One region of the Aurantivibrio plasticivorans genome, then DNA from elsewhere that is predicted to be linked to it. Evidence: riboswitches for the same ligand, from Rfam matches in the RefSeq annotation. Region 1 holds a riboswitch; the other holds the start of a gene.
The links. A riboswitch is a leader RNA that binds a small molecule or an ion and turns the genes downstream of it on or off. The one in region 1 is predicted to bind thiamine pyrophosphate.

Region 1 (6,145 bases):
CATCACCGGTAGCATTAAGTTTGATCTCACGATTAGCGACGATACTCGTCAGAGTGCCGCAGCACTACGCAACGAGATTTTACAGCAGCCGCGGCATATTTGGCTGGCTGCCAGTACTCATCTGGGTGAGGACGAAAAAGTTCTTGCCGCATTTAAGCTCGCGAAACAATTAAACCCGAAATTGTTTTTAATTCTCGTGCCGCGACACCCAGAACGATTTAATAACGTAGCCAATCAATGTGAGGCGGGTGGTTGGAAAGTTCAGCGACGTAGCCACGGTGAGGCCATTGGTGCAGATTGTGAGATTCTATTGGGTGACACCATGGGCGAATTATTAATGCTTTACGGTGTTGCTGATTGCACCTTTGTCGGTGGCAGCCTGGTGCCAGTGGGTGGTCATAATCTTATTGAGCCTGCAGCTTGGGGTAGTGCAATAATGAGCGGCCCGCACTTATTTAATTTTGCTGAAGTAAGTCGTTTGTTAAAAGACTCCGATGCGATGGCGATTACCGATGATGTAGAACAGCTGTCGGCAACTGTCGCGAATCTAACGAGTAATGATGAGTTGCGAAGTGAAATGGGTAAAAGAGCAAAGCAAATTGCTGATGCTAATCGCGGCGCGTTGGATAAACTGTTAGCGGTCATTAAACCTTACCGCTAACAGTGTTCTAGCTGAAGTTAGTTTTCGTAGCTGGCGCGAGTCGTTTGGTTTTCTGCGTCCAACCAACGGTTTAACTCTAAAATATCCTCAGGGCTCAAGGTGCCCGCCGCTTGTTTTAAACGAAGCGTGTTAATGATGTAAGAGTAAAGTGCGTCGTAGTATGAGCGCTGCGATTGGTATAACGCTCGTTGTGATAATAATAAATCCACCAGCGTACGTGTGCCGACTTCATAACCTGCTTGTGTGGCTTCTAATGCGCTTTGGCTCGACACGATAGCTTGTTGTCGAGCGCGTACTGTCGCTACAGACGTTTCTACCAATAAGTGAGAGCTTCGTGCCGATTGAATCGTGTTACGTTTGGCGTTGTTGAAGAGTTCTAAGTTCTGTAAATATTGGTAGTGAGCTTGACGCCGACTCGCTGAGGTGCGTCCACCGGTAAAAAGGGGAACATCCAAGCTAATTACAACGCTTGTAGATTCGTTATCGCTATCTGTGTAGCGACTGGCTGGGCTTGTTAGGCTAACAGCCCCGTTGTTTGTGAAGTCACTTTCGCTACTACTGTTGTTGTAAGTGATTCGTCCCGTAACGGTTGGGTAGTGTTCGCTTTTTGCACTCTTTGCGCTGAACTTGGCTGAATCTGCTGCGAGTTTGGCAGACTGCAATTGGTAGTTGTTTTCAAGCGCAAAGTTAACCCACTCTTCGCGGTTGGCAGGCTCGGGGTTGTTTACAGGGAAGTTGTCGCCTATGGGCGCAACTGCATTGGCTGGCTGACCAGTTAAAACTTCTAATGCTTCGAAGGCAATACCTAGATTGCCGCGTGACTGGAGTGTGTTTGCGGTAGCGCGATCGTATTCTGCTTGCGTTTCGTGTACATCGGTAATTGCGGTTAAACCAACCTCGTAACGTTGTTTAGTTTGTTCGAGCTGTGAACCAATCGCTCGTTCTTCCGCGATGGATGTTTCTAATGTATCGATAGATCGTAAAACGTCGAAGTAAGCCGCGGCAACTCGAAGGATAAAGTCCTGCTGTGCTGAGGCAAATTGTGTTTCGGCTAACTCGTTGCTAATTTTTCCGCGCTGAAATCCATACCAAATACTCATATCGAAAAGCGGCTGCACCAAAGATGCTCCCCATCCTGTAGAGTCGGTATCAGTTTCTCCCGCTATAGGTGAAGGTGCAGACCCCTTGGGTGTCTCTCGATATCCATCGGATTCATCGCTCGATTTTGATAGTGAAGCGTTTGCTGAGATGGTTGGCATTAACCCCGAACGAGCGATTTTGTAACTTTCTTTGCCGGCTAAATACGCATTGCGATCGGCTTTTAATTGCGCATCGTTTTCAAGCGCTAACTCATAGATTTCTTCAAGCGTTTCGGTATGGCTGGTCATCGGTAGACTGAGCAGGCAGGCGATACCAAGTGCGGGGTAAAAAGCTTTCATAGAACCGTTTTCCTGTGGATCTTGCGGTGGGTGTTTCTGCTGACTAAATAGCGTTCACGAGTTTAGCGTATTTGACAATAAAGGGTCGAGGTAAGTCTGTAGGGGTGCCGTAAATATCTGTTAATTTTAATACCTGGGTCAATTAACTGAATTTGCGTTGTGCATCGGCTACCTCGAGATATTCACGAATAGCGGACTTCGCTTTCTGACTGAGTATTCGCTCGGAGCTGGGTTCATTGTTGAGTGATCCGATGACTTCGTTGCGGGTGGCAAGGCTATCACCTTCACTACGCCTGACTGGGTCGCCGCGTAAATCTTGCTGCTGGCTGGCCAATGCATCGGCGGACAAAGTGACTCGATCAAAGCGCGTGCCGTTGAGCTCTTGTAGTGATAGAGGCTCGATAATCAACGGCGGGCGCTCATGACGACGCTCTATGCGTTCATAGTCAGGCCGAATTACCGTGTCTATCTGGGGATGGTAATGAAACGTCATACCGCTTAGATCACCTTCCTTGTGTATTGCCAAATGTTAAGGGTTGTCGCCCCAATCAAGACACACTATCGAGCGCAATATTCATTATAGACCGTAGATTCACCAATTTGTTGGTGAGAAGCTGTAATGCGCCTTCGTCGCTTTACAGTGCGAGGACGGTTGCTTAGACTGCCAATTCGTCGCGGTTGCGATGGTATCTTGTCGGGGTGCCGGTGATGAAAAGGTGATTAAAACCTAACCGAGCTGAGATAGACCCGTGAACCTGATCCGGTTAGTACTGGCGTAGGAAACGAGATGATCAAAGGGTAGTGACTGTGGTTGCTCCCCGGCCTCTTATATCCTTCTGAACTCGATACTGACCCTCATTTGCAAATAACCACAACGGAGACCTGTGTGGGACAAGTTGGCTCGTCTGCGAAAACGCCCGTTGTTATGTCTATCGCTGGTAGTGACTCCAGTGCGGGTGCTGGCATACAAGCTGATCTAAAAGCCTGCTCTGCGCTGGGGGTTTACGCAGCAACGGTTATCACCGCTGTAACCGCGCAAAACACGCTAGGGGTTACTGCCATTTCGCCTGTCCCTATCGATACAGTAGCGGCACAAATAGAGGCAGTATTCGCAGACCTAAACGTCTCCGCGATTAAGCTAGGTATGTTGCACAGTGTTGGCAATGTGGTGTGTGTCGCGCGGCATTTAACTGCACATGAGAATATTCCTGTGGTCTGCGATCCAGTCATGATGTCGACCAGCGGCTCTGCGCTACTTAGCGAAGAAGCGGTGGCTGCATTACGCGAAGAGTTATTGCCGCGAGTGAGTATCGTGACGCCTAATCTAGTGGAGGCCGCGCTATTGCTCGACGCAGAGCCTGCTACTGATGAGGTGGCAATGATTGAACAGGCTGAAGCGCTGTTGGCGCTATCGCCAAATGCCGTATTACTGAAAGGAGGGCACCTCACTGGTGTCAGCGCCACCGATGTGTTGGTGTGGCGCGATGGAGACAATCAGCGATGTGAAGTTTTTCGCACCGAAAAAATTGAGAGTAACAATACCCATGGTACCGGGTGCACTTTATCGTCGGCTATTGCAGCGCTGTTGGTGAAAGGTTATGCCATGAATGATGCGGTCAGTACTGCAAAAGAATATGTAACACACGCCATTGCTCACGCCGATCAATTACATATCGGTGACGGTCATGGTCCGTTGCAGCACTTTTATCAATAACCTTTGTTGGACCGGTAGCGGAAACAAAGGCACACACTGTAAAAAGGGTAAACACTATGTCGGAGTCCACCAACCTTGATAAGGCGGATCTAACTATCAATGAAGCGAATAATGGTGATGTGCAATTAGCGCAAGGCACAACGGTACAGCGTGAAGCGATTGAGCCGTTGCCCAATTCCAGCAAAATTTATGTGCAAGGCGAGCAACATAAAGTACAGGTGCCAATGCGAGAAATTCGTTTGGCAGATACTCCGACAGATTTTGGTGGGGAAAAAAACCCGCCCGTGCGAGTCTATGATACATCGGGTCCCTATACAGATCCGTCTGTAAATATCGATCTCAAAAAAGGTTTACCCGACGTGCGCAGTGCTTGGATTGAGGCCCGCAACGATACGGAATTATTAAACGGAGCAAGTTCTGAATTTACTGCCCAGCGATTGAGTGATGTGAGTTTAAATAAACTACGCTTCGAACACGTGCGTACACCTCGCAAAGCAAAACCTGGCGCAAATGTCACGCAAATGCATTACGCCAAGCAAGGCATTATTACGCCAGAAATGGAATACATTGCGATCCGTGAAAATATGAGCCTGCAGCAGGCAAAAGAGCTTGGTGTGTTACATCAACAGCACGCCGGTGAAAGTTTTGGCGCAAGTATTCCCGATGAGATAACGCCAGAATTTGTTCGCTCCGAAGTTGCTCGTGGTCGCGCTATTATTCCTGCCAATATTAATCACCCAGAATTAGAGCCTATGATTATTGGTCGAAATTTCTTGGTGAAAATTAATGGCAATATTGGTAATTCGGCGGTGAGCTCTTCCATTGAAGAAGAGGTCGAAAAACTTACCTGGGGTACCCGATGGGGTGCCGATACCATTATGGATCTGTCGACGGGTAAAAATATTCATGAAACGCGCGAATGGATCATGCGAAATTCTCATGTGCCGATCGGTACGGTTCCCATTTATCAGGCGTTAGAAAAAGTGAATGGCGTAGCGGAAGATCTCACGTGGGAAATCTTCCGTGATACATTGATTGAGCAAGCAGAGCAGGGTGTCGACTACTTTACGATCCACGCCGGTGTGCTGTTGCGTTACGTCCCTATGACGGCAAAACGTGTGACAGGTATTGTATCGCGTGGCGGGTCTATTATGGCCAAATGGTGTTTAGCTCATCACCAAGAAAATTTCCTCTACACGCATTTCGAAGACATCTGCGAGATTATGAAAGCGTATGATGTCAGCTTTAGTTTGGGAGATGGTTTGCGTCCGGGTTCTGTTGCCGACGCGAATGACGAAGCCCAGTTTGGCGAGTTGGAAACCTTGGGTGAGCTAACAAAAATAGCATGGGAACACGATGTCCAGACGATGATCGAAGGCCCGGGTCATGTGCCTATGCAGATGATCAAAGAGAACATGGACAAGCAATTGCGTGAGTGTGGTGAAGCACCATTTTATACGCTGGGCCCTTTAACCACTGATATCGCGCCTGGCTATGATCACATCACCTCGGGTATTGGTGCCGCAATGATTGGTTGGTATGGCTGTGCCATGTTGTGTTACGTCACACCTAAAGAGCACTTAGGTTTACCCAATAAAGATGATGTAAAAGAAGGCATTATTACCTATAAAATTGCTGCACACGCTGCGGATTTGGCGAAGGGGCATCCGGGAGCACAGGTGCGAGACAATGCTTTGTCTAAAGCGCGCTTTGAGTTCCGCTGGGAAGATCAGTTCAACCTCGGGTTAGACCCCGTCACCGCTCGCGCCTATCATGATGAAACCTTGCCGAAAGATTCTGCAAAGGTTGCCCACTTTTGCTCGATGTGCGGGCCAAAGTTTTGTTCGATGAAGATTACTCAAGAAGTGCGCGACTACGCTGCTAATCTTGGTGTTGCCGTGAATGACAATGTTGATACGATCAAAATGATTGATGTGGAAGCTGAAATGGCCGATAAAGCGCGAGAATTCCGTGAATCGGGCAGCGAAATTTATCATAAGGTGTAGTTATGACAACTGAGCCATCCGAGTTTCACTCTGATGACGTGGAGATCGTCTCCAGGGATGTAGTCTTTAAAGGGTTTTTCCAGCTGGACCGGATTGCCTTGCGCCATAAGCTGTTTGACGGTGGCTGGGGGCGAGAGGTGGTTAGGGAGCTTTTCATCCGTGGCGAGGCCATCGGCGTTCTATTGTATGACCCTGTTCACGATTTGATTGGTCTTGTAGAGCAGTTTCGAGTTGGGGCCTTGAATGAGCCGCAAGGCCCGTGGTGTCTCGAGGTTGTCGCTGGTATGATCGAACCCGGTGAAACCGCTGAAGAAGTGGTAGAGCG
Region 2 (6,145 bases), 2.0 Mb from region 1:
GCCTATGATGCAGGTGATGCCGCCGCAGGAAAGGTTGACGCGGACAAAATCTGGGTTTGGTTCAACATGAAGTGGTAATCCTTGATCCCGGATTCTCTCTAATGAAAAAGCGCCGCATGGCGCTTTTTTTTTCGACCATCAAAAACCCTCGCAATAAAAAAGCCCGCCATTGTTGATGGCGGGCTTTTAGGTTTAAATCAACTGAGGCTATTTTTTGTAAGACTCAATTTGTTGATCAACCATCTCCATTAAATCACCCATGACTAAGCTCATATCGATCAAGTGTAAACCCCAGGCTGGGTTTAATTTATTGTCTATACCACTAATGAGGTCACCGGTGATATCGCTCGTGCGAACATCGCCGTCTTCATTTTCAATCGTCAGCTCGAGGTATGAGAAATCACCGCGTTTCACGCATTCGCCAAATAGTTTACCGGGCAAGCTCACAAACGGTGTGGTAATTTCAGTACCTGTTGATGTCCAAGGTTTGTATGGCGCGAAACTTTCAGTGATTTCACCGAAGGTAGAAAGGTAGGCGTGCAACTCGGTTTTGCCACCAGCGGGCGCCGCAGGATTTACACACAGTGCTTCGCGACCATTGCCGCCACGGCCGAACATGCCATTGGCGGGCGGGGGAATTCGATTACGATAACTTTGGATGGCGACAACACATCCAATTTGATCTTGGCTTTCGCAAACGGGAATGTGTTTGAACGCCCCACCCACTTTTTTACCTTCAGGCACTGTAATTGACTGCCCTGCTAATACGGCACTAACCAATTGTTTTTGAATCGGCTTACCATCTATCTCAGCGGCAATTAATCGGTTTAATAAGCCAGCACCTTGGGAGTGACCAATAATGATAAAGCCTCGGCCGTTGTTTTCGTTCTCAAGGTAATGTTGCCAAGCACCAAGCACGTCTTTGTAAGTCAGAGAGCGATCCATGGGAATTGGTTTTCCGCTCATCATGCCACGCAGTCCCGGCACCGTGATCTGCCGATACATGGGCGCAAAAATTCGGCACTGAGCGCGCAAACGAGACACTTGAAGATAGGCAGTGATAATTTCCGCTTTTTCGCCAGGAATTAGGTCGCTGTTTCCAGTCTCATCCATAGAGGTTGTTGGGTAAACGTAGAAACAGTCGATCTCGGGTGACGCATTCTCAGTAAATTTTTCAATGCTCGTCGAACCGTCAGCCGCGATGACGGTAGTGGTTAAGTCTCTATCGCAGGCATCGGCATTGTTTTCTGGGTGACAAAGCCAGTTGTCCACTTTACTGTAATCCGTCGCTTCAGCAGACTGTGCCGACATGGTCGATTGACTCAGAAAAGTGGCGGTTAAGCCCGCCGCAAGTATTGGTGTCCATTGCTTAAGTTGGCGTAGCATAGTGATCCCCCTGAGGTTTTATATTATTTGCAAACATATTGTCGCATTGATTTTTGAGCGGGGCATAGATTAACCCAAGCGGCCCGGCGGCGGGAAATCCAAACATTAATTAACGAGTTTGGCTCAGCTAGAGCGCCTCACTGTCTAATTAATGGGCGCTACAGTAGTTAATGTCATCAATTTGGCTGTTAAGCGTCCACAAGTCCCATAACCAGCCGATACCAAACAGCCCCAGCGTAAAGAAATAGATGATGCCTGTTACCCATTTGCCCATATATAACCGATGAACCCCAAACACCCCAAGAAAAATGAGCAAAAGCCAGGCAATGTTGTAATCCAATTTGCCATCGACAAATCGGCGATCTGCATCATTCGCCATACCGGGTACTAAAAATAAATCGATAATCCACCCTATACCCAGCAACCCAAAGGTAAAAAACCATATCGTCCCGGTTACAGGCTTGCCAAAATAAAAGCGGTGGCACCCCATAAAGCCGAAGATCCAAGCGATATACCCCAATAGAACTGAGTGTGTTTCTCGTTGATACTGTTGCTGCGTAACGCCTGACATGCTCATCTCTCCTTATTTGGGAACGAATTGACGAGAGTATACGGGTATGCCACGTAAGCAACTGTAAAAATTTCCCGCCGCTGCCCTTTCATCTCTGAAAGCACACTCTTAGAATGCAGGCCATGACAAAGCCTTACGCCAATACTTCGCCTTCGACAACTAATAGCAATGACCGCGATGTTCTGAGTGTCACCCAGCTCAATCGCAAAGCGCGCCAGTTGCTGGAAACCCACTTATCTCTGTTGTGGGTGGAAGGTGAAATTTCTAATTTCGCGCGCCCCTCCTCAGGACACTGGTATTTCACGCTTAAAGACCAGAATGCGCAGGTGCGCTGTGCCATGTTCCGCAACCGCAATGGTTTGGTGCGATTTAAACCCGAACAGGGCCAACAAGTTGTGTTGCGGGCGAGAGTCAGCCTTTATGAAGGGCGTGGTGACTACCAATTAATCGTTGAACACATCGAGGAAGCGGGCTTCGGTGTTTTGCAGCGCGCATTTGAGGCGCTGAAAGCCAAGCTCAGCAAAGAAGGTCTATTTGATGAAGAGTATAAACAGCCTCTACCAGACCTGCCCCGACATATCGGCGTCATCACATCACCCACCGGCGCCGCTATACGTGACGTGTTGAGTGTACTGAAACGGCGCTTTCCTGCGATTCCTGTGACTGTGATCCCTGTGCCTGTCCAAGGAGAAGGCGCCGCGCAACTCATTGCCAACGCTATTGCATTAGCCAATCGTGCGGACATGTTCGATGTGTTACTCCTGACTCGCGGCGGCGGGTCCTTAGAAGACCTCTGGCCTTTTAACGAAGAAATTGTCGCTCGCGCGGTTTTCGACAGCTATATCCCCATCGTGAGTGCCGTTGGACATGAAGTAGACGTCACGATTAGTGACTTTGTCGCCGATGCGCGCGCGGCGACTCCATCAGCTGCCGCCGAATTACTGTCTCCTGACCGACTGGAGTTACAGCGAACATTTGTTGGCTATAGCATCGTATTAGGCCAAGCGGCTCAGCGTCAATTTGCTCGCGCGAAGGATAAAATTAGCAGCTTGCGTAAGCGGCTGCGGCATCCGGGTGAGCGTATTCAGTCCCGCGCGCAACATCTCGATAACCTCGAAATGCGTTTGAAAAAAGCGATGCTGTTTCAACAACATCGTGCTCAGTCGCGCTTCGCGGCATTGCATACTCGGCAACGGCATTTAAACCCCACAGCGCGAGTTAGAGAGATGCAAACCTTGCTTAGTCAATTAAACAGGAGAGCACAGCGCCAGATCAGCCATCATGTGGAGAGTGCTCAGCACCGTTTTACGCAACAAGCAGAATTACTTCACCTGGTGAGCCCCCTGAATACGATGCACCGAGGTTACAGCGTATTACGCAACCAGAAAGGTAGCATCGTAAAAGATGCCACAACACTCAAACCAGGGCATCGTGTAGAAGCCAAGCTCGCGAAAGGCGAAGTCTCAATGACCGTCGACGCCGTAAAGCACCACTATGAATCGCTAACGGCACCCTTTGAAGAAAAACCGTAGGCTATTTGCCTCTCAGTGAGCATATTGATGGCAAGTAGGTTCCTGAGTAGACTAGCCGTCTGCTTGTAATATCCAACTGTTGCGGTATTGGGCTTTTGGCCGCGACGCCAGCAACACGGAATCTTTTTAAGCAAACGATTAATTTATTATTCTTGTCGGGGCGCCCTTCATATCGCTAGTCGAGACCAGAAAGGGCTGAGATCGCAACCGAGCGAACCCGTCGCACCTGATCAGGCTAGTACCTGCGTAGGAAACAAGATGACACACGTGTCGATTGACTCAACCTTACCCACTGACTTAGCGTTTTCAAAGCCTATTGCAATTGTCGGCGCAGGTTTGCTTGGCCGTTTACTTGCCTGGCAATTATTGGAGGCGGGCCACAAGGTTACACTGTTCGATCGTGATCGTTTCACCACCTCATCTAGTCAACCGCGTGCTGCCGCGTTCACCGCTGCCGCGATGATTTCACCGCTGAGTGAAGTCGTTGTATCAGAACGATCGATTTACGACGCCGGGATGACATCGCTACTGCTTTGGCCACGATGGATTGAATCCTTGAACGACACAACTAAAAACCCAATTGCTTATCACGCCACGGGTAGTTTAGTTGTAGCGCATCCGGCTGATATCAATGAACTTCAGCAATTTAAACGAGACCTCGGCTTTCACTTAGGCGAGGACGATCACAGCCAATGGCTAGACCACCAGGCTATTGAGCAATGTGAACCTCAGCTCAACCATTTTCAGCAAGGCTTGCTGCTACCTGATGAAGCGTTTCTCGACAATCACCATTTACTCGATGCATTGTTGGATCGCATTCAATCGCTCGGCGGTGAATGCATAGAGAACTGTGCTATCGATGTATCAGGCCCAAATAACACGTCACCCTTTCAGGTGGATAATTTTAGCGTCATTATCGATTGCCGTGGCACAGGCGCTCGCACACACACCACTGATTCCCAAAGCATTCGTGGAGTGCGCGGTGAAGTCATGTGGGTCGAGACTGATGAGATTTCTCTAACCCATGCCGTGCGATTATGCCACCCCCGCTATAAATTGTATGTTGTCCCAAAACCTAATCATCAATTTATTATCGGCGCGACTGAAATTGAGAGTGAAGATACTTCGCCGATCAGCTTGCAATCCACATTAGAACTTTCCAGTGCGCTTTATACGATCCATCCAGCCTTTGCGGAAGCGCGGGTCATAAAAACCGATGTAAACTTGCGCCCGGCTTACCGGGACAACCTGCCTCGCGTTGAGCGAAAAGGTAATATGATCAGCGCCAATGGTCTCTACCGACACGGATATCTACTCGCGCCGGTCATAGTCCAACAGGTATTAAAAGAAATCGCCGAGTTTGCTAATACTAAAGCAGCGTGACATCTTACTATGATTGAAATTAGCTTGAACAACGACTGCATTACCCTTGCGCCTGCAACTGTTTTACAGCAAGCGCTAGAGCAATGGGGATACGAGCAAAAAAAATGTGCAGTGGCCATTAATGGCGAATTTGTTCCTCGTTCTGAATACGCTAACGTCACCTTACAACACCAAGATGAAGTTGATATCGTCGCCGCCGTCGGTGGTGGCTAAACAGCACTTCTGTTAACTGAACCCTTTAAAAACGGTCTAACTATGACGCACATTGAACCGGCTGCCGATCCCCTTTCGCTCTATGGCGAAACGTTTTCTAGCCGCTTGCTACTCGGCACCGCGCAATACCCTTCGCCACAATCGTTACTCGATGCAATTCACGATTCTAATTGCAACATCATCACTCTCGGCCTAAGGCGACAATCACCCGGGTCCAATAGCGGTGATCAATTCTGGCAAATGATTCGCGACACGGGAAAAAAGTTGTTGCCCAACACGGCGGGATGTAAGTCCGCCAAGGAAGCAATCACCACAGCAGAAATGTCACGCGAACTGTTTGAAACGGACTGGCTCAAGTTAGAAGTGATTGGTGACGATTACAACCTCCAGCCGGATCCATTTAATTTGGTGGAAGCGGCCTCTGACCTTATCAAGCGAGGATTTAAAGTACTGCCTTATTGCACCGACGATTTAGTGCTGTGCCAACGATTGATCGATACGGGTTGCGAAGTGATTATGCCCTGGGGTGCGCCGATTGGTACGGGGCTGGGTCTAGCCAATAAATATAATTTACGCACACTACGCGAGCGATTAGCGGATGTCCCACTGATTGTGGATGCGGGTATTGGTGCGCCGTCGCAAGCGTGTGAGGCGATGGAAATGGGATTCGATGCCGTGCTATTAAATACCGCTGTAGCAAAATCACATCAACCGGCAAAAATGGCTGTGGCTTTTGCGCAAGCTATTGAAGCGGGCAGAGCCGCATATCGCTCAGGTTTGATGCTCACTCGGCAGACGGCGGTTGCATCAACACCAACCATTGGCCAACCTTTTTGGCATCATAAAAAATAACGCTCACTCTGTTATGGAAGGTAGCCATGCGCAAAATAATGTATGTTTTTCTGTGCCCTCTTTATATCTTTTGCCCATTAGCTATCGCACAACTTTCTGATGAAGAAAAGCTAGCAACACCGGAGGCGATTATTTCTGCTGAGCAATCAGCAAGCAACGACGCGCTAACCGCAAGAACACGAGCTGATCAGCCAGTATCAGCTCCTGT

Region 2: linked by a shared signal. The riboswitch ahead of thiO (glycine oxidase ThiO) and the one ahead of thiD (bifunctional hydroxymethylpyrimidine kinase/phosphomethylpyrimidine kinase) in region 1 are both predicted to bind thiamine pyrophosphate.

Annotation. Positions count from the first base shown of each region.
Region 1 is NZ_AP036020.1:324,138-330,282, forward strand. Features, by position in the region: gene waaA (lipid IV(A) 3-deoxy-D-manno-octulosonic acid transferase) at 1-661, shown strand, start outside; gene ACZ5NB_RS01505 (TolC family outer membrane protein) at 679-2,100, opposite strand; gene ACZ5NB_RS01510 (hypothetical protein) at 2,243-2,593, opposite strand; TPP riboswitch at 2,786-2,899, shown strand; gene thiD (bifunctional hydroxymethylpyrimidine kinase/phosphomethylpyrimidine kinase) at 2,987-3,814, shown strand; gene thiC (phosphomethylpyrimidine synthase ThiC) at 3,871-5,820, shown strand; gene ACZ5NB_RS01525 (NUDIX domain-containing protein) at 5,823-6,145, shown strand, end outside.
Region 2 is NZ_AP036020.1:2,721,484-2,727,628, forward strand. Features, by position in the region: gene ACZ5NB_RS12205 (alginate export family protein) at 1-78, shown strand, start outside; gene ACZ5NB_RS12210 (DUF3089 domain-containing protein) at 208-1,386, opposite strand; gene ACZ5NB_RS12215 (TM2 domain-containing protein) at 1,535-1,957, opposite strand; gene xseA (exodeoxyribonuclease VII large subunit) at 2,080-3,489, shown strand; TPP riboswitch at 3,636-3,759, shown strand; gene thiO (glycine oxidase ThiO) at 3,748-4,872, shown strand; gene thiS (sulfur carrier protein ThiS) at 4,882-5,085, shown strand; gene ACZ5NB_RS12235 (thiazole synthase) at 5,128-5,937, shown strand; gene ACZ5NB_RS12240 (hypothetical protein) at 5,964-6,145, shown strand, end outside.